DNA from 3 places in the Staphylococcus sp. mip270_02 genome. Region 3 is predicted to be linked to each of the others. Evidence: riboswitches for the same ligand, from Rfam matches in the RefSeq annotation. Region 3 holds a riboswitch; each other region holds the start of a gene.
The links. Region 3 has a riboswitch for thiamine pyrophosphate ahead of ACW5YJ_RS09770 (3-oxoacyl-ACP reductase). Riboswitches for the same ligand answer to the same signal wherever they lie in the genome.
Positions count from the first base shown of each region.

Region 1: another riboswitch for thiamine pyrophosphate. It lies ahead of ACW5YJ_RS10810 (ECF transporter S component); the one in region 3 lies ahead of ACW5YJ_RS09770 (3-oxoacyl-ACP reductase).
Region 2: another riboswitch for thiamine pyrophosphate. It lies ahead of tenA (thiaminase II); the one in region 3 lies ahead of ACW5YJ_RS09770 (3-oxoacyl-ACP reductase).

Region 1 is NZ_CM132934.1:2,282,077-2,285,365, forward strand. Features, by position in the region: gene auxA (lipoteichoic acid stability factor AuxA) at 1-1,234, opposite strand, end outside; gene graF (glycopeptide resistance-associated protein GraF) at 1,477-1,611, shown strand; TPP riboswitch at 1,991-2,092, shown strand; gene ACW5YJ_RS10810 (ECF transporter S component) at 2,173-2,748, shown strand; gene ACW5YJ_RS10815 (ABC transporter ATP-binding protein) at 2,761-3,289, shown strand, end outside.
Region 2 is NZ_CM132934.1:1,283,597-1,286,885, forward strand. Features, by position in the region: gene ACW5YJ_RS05860 (single-stranded DNA-binding protein) at 1-365, shown strand, start outside; gene ACW5YJ_RS05865 (transglycosylase family protein) at 787-1,476, shown strand; TPP riboswitch at 1,740-1,838, shown strand; gene tenA (thiaminase II) at 1,914-2,594, shown strand; gene thiD (bifunctional hydroxymethylpyrimidine kinase/phosphomethylpyrimidine kinase) at 2,596-3,289, shown strand, end outside.
Region 3 is NZ_CM132934.1:2,080,580-2,083,868, forward strand. Features, by position in the region: gene trmD (tRNA (guanosine(37)-N1)-methyltransferase TrmD) at 1-210, opposite strand, end outside; gene rimM (ribosome maturation factor RimM) at 210-716, opposite strand; gene rpsP (30S ribosomal protein S16) at 959-1,225, opposite strand; TPP riboswitch at 1,440-1,538, shown strand; gene ACW5YJ_RS09770 (3-oxoacyl-ACP reductase) at 1,650-2,402, shown strand; gene ACW5YJ_RS09775 (LLM class flavin-dependent oxidoreductase) at 2,423-3,289, shown strand, end outside.

The sequences.
Region 1 (3,289 bases), 200 kb from region 3:
ATATTGGTGTTATGAAAATTGAAAGTAATAAGCCATGTACCATAATATTCACGAATTCAGTAAGTAATTTGAAGAATAATAGACTGACCATAAATAATTGTAAATAGTAAAATCTATCTTTTAAGAAATTCGTTAATGTCGTTAATATATAAATAATGATAATAAACATTAAGATTAGCAATGTTATCCACTCAATTACATATTGCGTTTGAGAAATCTCCCAATTGCCAGAAACGAACAATGAATTTCTATTGTTAAATTCAATTAAAGTGAAAAATAATAGCACTGCGCCACAAAACAATTCTACATATGCTGATTTTACCCATTTTGGTATTTTCATCCAATTAGGAATATCATCCTCTTGAATATCTATTTTATCTTTCCACTTTGTAATGAATTTATCCTTTTTATCTCTTACTTTTTGAATATCTACACTTCTACGTGTTTTTCTAGTAAATTCTGTTGTTTTATCTTGTAAGTTTTTCCAAGTTTCTTTCGTTTGATTCGTTACTGTGCCTTTACTTGTTCTTGATAATTCTGGTTCTTCTTCACCAAGTTCTTGCTTAGTTAATGGAAGAGATCTTCTTAAGAATAAGAAGTTCCAAATTGACATTTGACCTAATAACCACATAATTATGAAAAATGTGTTCACACTTAAAATATCAATCGGTATAATTTTATCACTATCAATTCTTCCGTATAGCACAATTTGCGTAATTAAATAACTAAAACCATAACTGAAAATAATCCAAAGATAATGGTATTTTCTATGCTCCGTATTTAACTCGTCCTTATAAACGATGTAACCAATGTGAATTGCAAATGGTATTACGAAAATAATAGCAAAAAAGCTATAAACTTGAGTCATTAATATTAACGTGATAATAAAGAATAATATACCAATAACTAAAAAGAATATTGAAATATCATAGTCGTATCTTGTTGTTCTAAATAGAGTAAAACCAAGCAAAACAACACCAATACCAAATAAAATGATTATAATGGCACTAAATACTGGGAAATTACCTATATAATTGCTTATCACTCTAATTATTTCACCAAAAAATGCGTTTATAAAATCCCATACATTATGAATATGTAAGTCAATTTTACCCTTGTTATTTAATTTATCAATTAAAGGTAAATTGATTAAAATGATGAGACCTGTGAAAAGCGAAACGATGCCTATAATATAACTATATAATATCTCAGCGTGTTTCTTCAAAAAAGACATACCATTCACCTCAAAAGTTATTATATATTAACAATTAGTTCTTGTCTTTAACAATTTAATAAATACGTCCATAGTATGATATAAATCGATGTATAGTCAACTTTCCACTTATATCATTCAATTAAACAATAAATTGATTATAACTAAGACTAAAATCTAAATCACTAGTTTTGTTTGATTTTTTTAAGTTGTGGTATATATACTTTATAGAAGTCATATACTTTAAAAGGAGTGTTTAATCTATGAGTAAAGAAGAATTAAACAAAAAAGCCGCAGAACAAGCAAAAGAAGCAGAAGATAAATTAAAAGATAAGAAAGAAACTGCTGAAGATAGTACAGAAGAAACTAAAAAGAATGTTCAAGATTCATTAGACTAAATTTTTCAATAATATAGGTTTCACATGCTTTAAAATATAAAAGTAAATCCGACAAGTGAGGCTGGGTCATAATAAATGTCCCAGCCTCACCTTTATTGTAATTTTTCAACGCCATTGCATTAGATATGTATTATATGTGTGAAGACAATATCTTCAGACGTAAATACCATATGTATTGGGATTTAATACGATTAAGATGGATGGTTGATATAAATAAAATAGCTCACTACCTTTTTATATGAGCAATTTTTAATTTGATTAAAGCGAAATAATTATTAACTTATATAGAAGTAAAGTACATATGTTATATATTAAATTTAATAGGCAGCCTTGACATTATGCCTTAAAAGTCATACATTATAGTTAAATTTAAATTAATCATTCGCACTAGGGGTGTTTTGTGACTGAGATGAGGTATACCCTCAAACCCTTTGAACCTGATCTAGATGAAACTAGCGTAGGAAAGTGTACTAATCACCTATTTTTCAGGTATTTGTATGCCTATATTTTAACGCGCAACTTTCTAGAAGGTTGTGCGTTTTTATATTAGGAGGATTTTTTATGTCAAAAGGATTAAAGCTTTCAGAAATTCTAGTGACTGTGCTAATTGCTGTTGTTTTTGCAATTATTTACAACATTTGGAATTTTGTGTATAAAGCGTTACAAGTTACAGGGTTACATTTTGAAGAATTAACATATGGCGCTTGGTTCATGGCTGCTATCGTCGCATACCTTATTATTCCTAAAGCTGGCATTGCAATATTAGCCGAATTTGCTGCTGGTGCCGGAGAAACTATTGTCATGGGTCGTTTTGATATTGCAACTATGGTCTATGCCTTATTACAAGGTTTAGCATGTGAAATTATATTTGCTATTTTCAGATATAAATCTCGTTCAGCAATGGTAGCAATGCTCGCTGGTCTCTTAGCCTCTATTTCAACATTGCCTTTAGACTTTGCTTATGGTTATTTAGGTGAAGTTGTAGGTTGGAATCTATCGTTATATATCGGATTCAGACTTATAAGCGGCGTCGTCGTTGCCGGCCTAATTTCCTACTATATAGTAAAAGCATTGGATCAAACGGGAGTAACCAAATTGTTCAGACCTGCCACAAAAAGTGACTATGATAATTTATAAGGAGCAATCACGTTGATAGCTACAAAAAATTTACGATTAAAATATCCAAACGGTAAGAAAAAGATATTTGATCATTTAACACTCCAAATCAAAGAAAACGAAAAAGTATTATTACTAGGACCATCAGGTTCTGGCAAAAGCACTTTATTAAATGTATTAAGTGGCATTGTACCAAATCTTATTGATTTACCTATTAAATATGACGAATTAATTATCGATGATTCCAGTAGTGTTATATTTCAAGATCCAGATAGTCAATTTTGTATGCCTAAAGTTGACGAAGAATTAGCATTTGTTTTAGAAAACCAACAAATCCCTCGTCACGAAATGGATAAACGTATAGATAATGCATTAAAAGCCGTAGATTTAAAAGTTGATAAAAACCAATACATTAATCAGCTAAGTGGCGGTATGAAACAAAAATTAGCAATTGCCGAAACGATATTACAACAGTCGAAAACCTTGTTTTTAGATGAACCTACTGCAATGTTGGATGTTGAATCGACTGCAGAATTATGGGGAAAAATTAAAGCTCTTTGGC
Region 2 (3,289 bases), 800 kb from region 3:
AGAAGGAGGGGAATAAATTAGCTACAATGTGTGTAGCGATAACAAGAAATTATAGAGATAAGGACCAAAATACCATTTGTGATTATCTATATTGTAAGGCAGTTGGTAAAATAGCTAATAATATCGAACTATATTTAAATAAAGGATCACTTGTGGGAATTACTGGTCAAATGCAATCAAGAAAATATGAAAAAGAAGGGCAGATGCATTTTGTATCAGAACTTTTTATCGAAACGATTAAATTTATGTCTCCGAGAAATAAAGATGAAATTAGTGAATTTCATGAAATATTCCCTATAGAGCAAGTTTGTAATTCAACTAAAGAAAAAAGTCTACAAGATAATGAAATATACGAAATTGTATAATACTCCCAATTTAAACCTACCTCAAAATTAACCCACCCAAATCTATATACATTAAATCCTACTATCAATTATACTTCTTCAGGCTATTCCTCTTAATATAAGTAAAAAAGAGGGGTAGCTTTTTAAATATAAAGAGTTTTGAGAAATAGGAAAGAAATATAGGCATTAATCATCCAGAATAATCAGATAAATTACAATTACATTACATACTATATAACGATGAAATATTCTGGAAAACTTTCACAGTAGTATTTAAGTAGAAAAAAATTAATTTCAAAATATATTTATATGTAATTTAATCGTAAAAAAACTACAGGTTTTTTCATTTCTCTGTAACCTACTATAGTTTTATGAATGTTATAGTTGTACTTGCAAATTAATCATAAATAACTTATTTACCTTATAGGAGGACTTTTTTACAATGAAAAAAACAGTAATCGCATCAACTTTAGCAGTAGGACTTGGAGTAACAGGATTTGCAGCAGGAAATTCAGCTGACGCTGCTGAACAAGGTGTAGACAAAGCTCAATTAGCGCAACAAGCACTAACTAATCCAGAATCATTAAACGAAGCACCAGTTCAAGAAGGTGCATATGACATTAATTTCACATATAATAATACAAATTTTAATTTTTCTTCAGACGGTGAAAACTTTAGCTGGAGCTACGGAGAAGGTTCAAGCGAAGAATCAAACACGTCAGTAGAACAAACTACAGATAATAATGCACAAGAAGAGCAAGCTCAACCAGCTCAAACTGCTACAGAGCAACCAACACAAGAAGCAGCACCTCAAGAAGAAACAACACAACAACCACAACAAGAAGCAACTTCACAATCTTCTTCTAGTTCAAATGAAGCTTCAGAAGGTTCATCAGGTGTGAATGCACACTTACAACAAATTGCACAACGTGAATCAGGTGGCGATATTCATGCTACAAACCCATCATCAGGTGCTTCAGGTAAGTTCCAATTCTTACAAAGCACATGGGATTCAGTAGCACCAGCTCAATATCAAGGTCAACCAGCTGCTAATGCACCAGAAGCAGTACAAGACGCTGCAGCGCAAAAACTATATGATGAAGTTGGCGCTTCACAATGGGTAACTGCATAATTTAACAGTACCCAAATAAAGTATCTTATTAAAGCCCTCGACATAACTATATGTCGAGGGCTTTTTAGCGTATAGAAAACACGCTAGTAGAGTGTATAAAGTTAAAGATTAATATGATTTATAAAATAGTCATATTTCTAGGGGAGTAATTAATCTAATGAAATCATTTTAACTTAATATAATTTTACACCTTCGTTTTATATAAACTGTTTTATTGCAATAGGTGGTATACTTTGATATGTTTTAGATAAATATAATATATAAAAATCTACTAGGGGAGCCTTTTGGCTGAGATGATTTACATCAGACCCTTACAACCTGATTTGGTTAATACCAACGTAGGAAAGTAGTTTAATTATAGTTAAATTGCTATACCTTTCTATTAATTAACTACGTTCCTAGTTGGAATGTAGTTTTTATTTATAGGAGGAAATCATTTGTTATTTTCAGAAACGTTAAAGAAAGAATCACAAAATATTATAGATGATATTTATAATGATCCATTTATTCAAGAAATGTTGAACGGTAATTTACCTATTGAGGCAACAAAATTTTATTTACGTGCCGACGCATCGTATCTAAAGGAATTTGCTAATATATATGCATTGCTTATTCCAAAAATGAATAAATTAGAAGACGTGAAATTTTTAGTGGAACAAATTCAGTTTATTGTTGATGGTGAAGTGGCAGCACATGAAATATTAGCTGAATATGTTGGAGAAAATTATGATGATATTGTAAGTGAAAAAGTATGGCCACCAAGTGGTGACCATTACATTAAGCATATGTATTTTAATGCGTATGCAAAGGAAAATGCAGCATATACGATTGCTGCTATGGCACCTTGTCCTTATGTTTATCAAGCTATTGCTCAACGTGCATTAGAAGATAATCAATTAAATAGAGATTCGATATTAGCAAAATGGTTCGATTTTTATAGCACTGAAATGGATGAATTGGTTGATGTATTTGATAAATTATTGAATAAATTAACTGAAGCATGTACTGTGGATGAAAAGCATGAAATAAAAATGTGTTTTTTACAAAGTACAATTCATGAACGTAATTTCTTTAATATGTCATATATTGAAGAAGATTGGTTATATGGAGGGGAATAGAATGAAAAAACCAAAAATTGCTTTAACCATTGCAGGTACTGACCCAACTGGTGGTGCCGGTGTAATGGCAGATTTAAAATCTTTTCATGCTTGTGGCGTGTACGGGATGGCCACTATAACGAGTATTGTAGCTCAAAATACGAAAGGCGTACAACATATACACAATTTAGAAACACAATGGTTATCTGAACAACTTAGCAGTGTTTTTGATGATGAGTTACCACATGCAATTAAAACAGGGATGATTGCATCAAAAGATATGATGAAAGTTATTCAAGAGTATTTAGTAACGTATCCTGATATACCATATGTTATAGATCCAGTTATGCTAGCAAAAAGTGGAGATTCATTGATGGACGATGATGCTAAAAAGGATTTGCAAAATATTTTATTACCTTTAGCTACAGTCGCAACGCCAAATTTACCTGAAGCAGAAGAAATCACTGGATTGACGATAGAGGATGAAGCGTCTATTTATAAAGCCGGTAAAATTTTTATAAATGAAATTGGTAGTAAAGGCGTTGTGATCAAAGGTGGGCATGCAGAAGATTTAGATAGAGCTAAAGACTACTTATTCACCAAGGATAATGTTTATACCTTTGAAGAGCCACGTTATGAAACGAAACATACACATGGTACAGGATGTACATTTTCAGCGGTAATCACAGCGGAACTAGCCAAAGGTAAATCAATTT
Region 3 (3,289 bases):
TGCATTAAATATAGGTTCAGGCTTTAATACCATACCTTGCCCACCACCATAAGGATAATCATCTACTTGATTATGTTTATTTTCTGCAAAATGTCTAAAATCTACAGTATTGACTTGTAACACATCTTTTTCTTGAGCACGCTTAAGAATAGAATGGTTTAACACGCCATTAAACATATCTGGAAATAGAGTTAAATAATCAATCTTCATTAATCTAACAATCCTTCCATTGGTGAGATTTGAATACGTCTACCTTCGACATCAATTTTTTTAACTACATCTGCAATATAAGGTATTAAATATTCTTTATCTCCTTTAACGACCCAAACATCATTGGCGCCTGTTTCAAAAATTTCTATCACACGACCAATTGGAGTATCTTCTTCATCGAAGACCGTACAACCAATAATATCTGAATAATAATATTCATGTTCACCTAATTCAATTTCTTCATGATCACGTTCTTGAACTAATGTTTCACCTTTTAAATGTTCAATATCGTTTATATTATTGATTCCTTCAAATGTTAACATATGAAGTCCTTTATGCATTCTATATGATGAAATTGTAAATGTTAATGATTCTTTGTCTTTACGTTCTATCTCAACAATTTCGCCTGGTTGAAAACGTATATCGGTAAAATCTGAATTGGATTTTACCTTGATTTCTCCTTTTATCCCATGTGTATTTACAATCTTCCCTACTTCAACTTTCATATATGTTCCTCCATAATAGTTTGACTAATTCATTTATCTTTGATTATGTATATTCGCTATTTTATTAGCTCATTATAACATGTAAGTTCGATCACTGTGACTCATTATATTTAAAAAATAAAGGTTCTATGATATATCGCCGTTTTTCATTATTGTTGAATTTTATTTGATATTTCTCAATAAAAAAAGAGTACCTCTTGAGGTACTCTTACAAATATACAGAATGTATATTAGGTTAAAAATTATTTTTGCTCATCAAATTTTTTCAAGATACCTTCTCTTGATAAAATGTTATGAACTGTATCAGTTGGTTTCGCACCATCTTTTAACCATTTAAGTGCTAATTCTTCGTCGATTTTAACTTCTGGTGCATTTACATTGTTAGGGTTGTAAGTACCGATTTGTTCGATATTACGACCGTCACGTGGTGCACGAGCATCAGCTGCTACGATACGATAGAATGGATTTCTTTTTGAACCTAAACGTGTTAAACGTAATTTAACTGCCATTTATATTCGCTCCTTTAATTTTCATAGTTTTTATTTTCTACAAGAAATAATGATAACAGTAATATCCAACTTTGTAAAGAGTTTCTTCTTTACCAATTTCAATATTCTTCAAATTTCTTTTCTTCATCTCAAAATGATATTGTATAAAATCTTAAATCATCCTAAACTTGACATTAACTACTAAAAAATATACATTGAAGTTAAATTAAATAACCAAATGCACTAGGGGTGTTTCTAACTGAGATGAGTCTGACTCAAACCCTTTGAACCTGATCTAGTTTGAACTAGCGGAGGAAAGTGTGAAGTCTAGCATATTTCAAAAGCTTTTTGAAGCACTTTTTATACATATATTGCTATTTCTAATACACAACTTTCTTTCGGAAGGGTTGTGTATTTTTTTATTGAAAATTAAGGGGTGTATATAATGAAAAAAAACGTAATAGTAACTGGCAGTAGCCGTGGATTAGGTGCAGTCATAGTAAAAACACTAGCTCAGCATGGTCATAACGTTGTAATAAACTATCATAATAGTGAACATGCTGCACAAAAGCTTGTTGATGAAATTGGAACTCGACAAGCAATCGCTATACAAGCAAATGTGACAAAACGAAATGAAATTGACAGATTAGTTGATGAAGCTACACAATATTTTGGTCAGATAGATGTTGTAATTAATAATGCATTAGTTGGATTTAAATTTGATCCTGTTCAACAAAAAGCATTTGCAGATCTTTCATGGGATGATTACCAGCAACAAATTGATGGTACATTAAAAGCAGCTTTCAATGTATGTCAAAGCGTTATACCTCAATTCATTCAAAGAAAAAAAGGTAAGATTATCTCAATAGGCACGAATTTATTTCAAAACCCTGTTGTCCCTTATCATGAATATACAACAGCTAAAGCGGGATTAATTGGATTTTCACGTAATTTGGCTGCCGAATTAGGTCAATATGGTATCACATCAAACGTAGTATCTGGTGGTTTATTAAAAACAACCGACGCAAGTGCAACTACATCAACTGAGGTCTTTGATTTAATTGCTCAAACAACACCTATTAAAAATGTTACCGCACCACAAGATGTAGCTAATATGGTTGCATATCTCGTATCGGATCAATCTGATGGCATTACAGGTCAGAACTTTACAGTGGACGGCGGCTTAACAATGAATTAATAAGGAGGACTAATTATTCTATGACACAATCACAACATCTAAACATCGGTGTACTCATCTATGGATGTGGTCACCATCAAGCTGCATGGCGCATGCCTCATTCAAGCATTGAACGTATTGGTGATATTACATATTATCAGTCGTTAGCAAAAATTGCAGAACAAGGCTTATTTGATGCTATATTTTTTGCTGACAACCAATCATTTCCAGCTAATTCTAAAAGTGATATGCCTGCATTTTGGTTCGATCCCCTAGTTAATTTAACAGCTATATCACAAGTTACTCAACATGTTGGACTAGTCGCTACTATATCTAGTACATTTTCTAACCCTTTTACAGCCGCTAGACAATTATTAAGTGTTGACCACATTAGTCAAGGTCGCGCTGGTTGGAATTTAGTAACTTCAATGACAGATTTGGAAGCTGAGAACCATGGTATGGACCACTTGCCCGAACACGAAGAACGCTATAAAAAAGCAGATGAATTTGCTCAAGTGATGAATCAATTACTTGAATCTTGGAGTGTTGATGATTTTTTACATAATAAAGAAGACAATAATTTAATTAATAATTCTGCAATCAATCCTATCAATCACAAAGGTTCACATTTCAGTGTTCAGGGACCATTGACTACACCAAGTAGCCCCCAAGGAAAACCTGTTGCAATGCAAGCCGGTGCATCGGATCCTGGTATCGAATTGGCAACTAAATACGCAGATGCAGTCTATGCTGTGGCTTGGAACTTTGATCAAGCAAACAATTTTAAAAAGAAATTAAACCACAAATTAATACAACAAGGAAAATCCGAAAATAGCTTAAAAGTATTCCCTGGTTTAGTAACATATGTTGGACAATCATATGAAGAAGCTTATGCAAAAAAACAACAA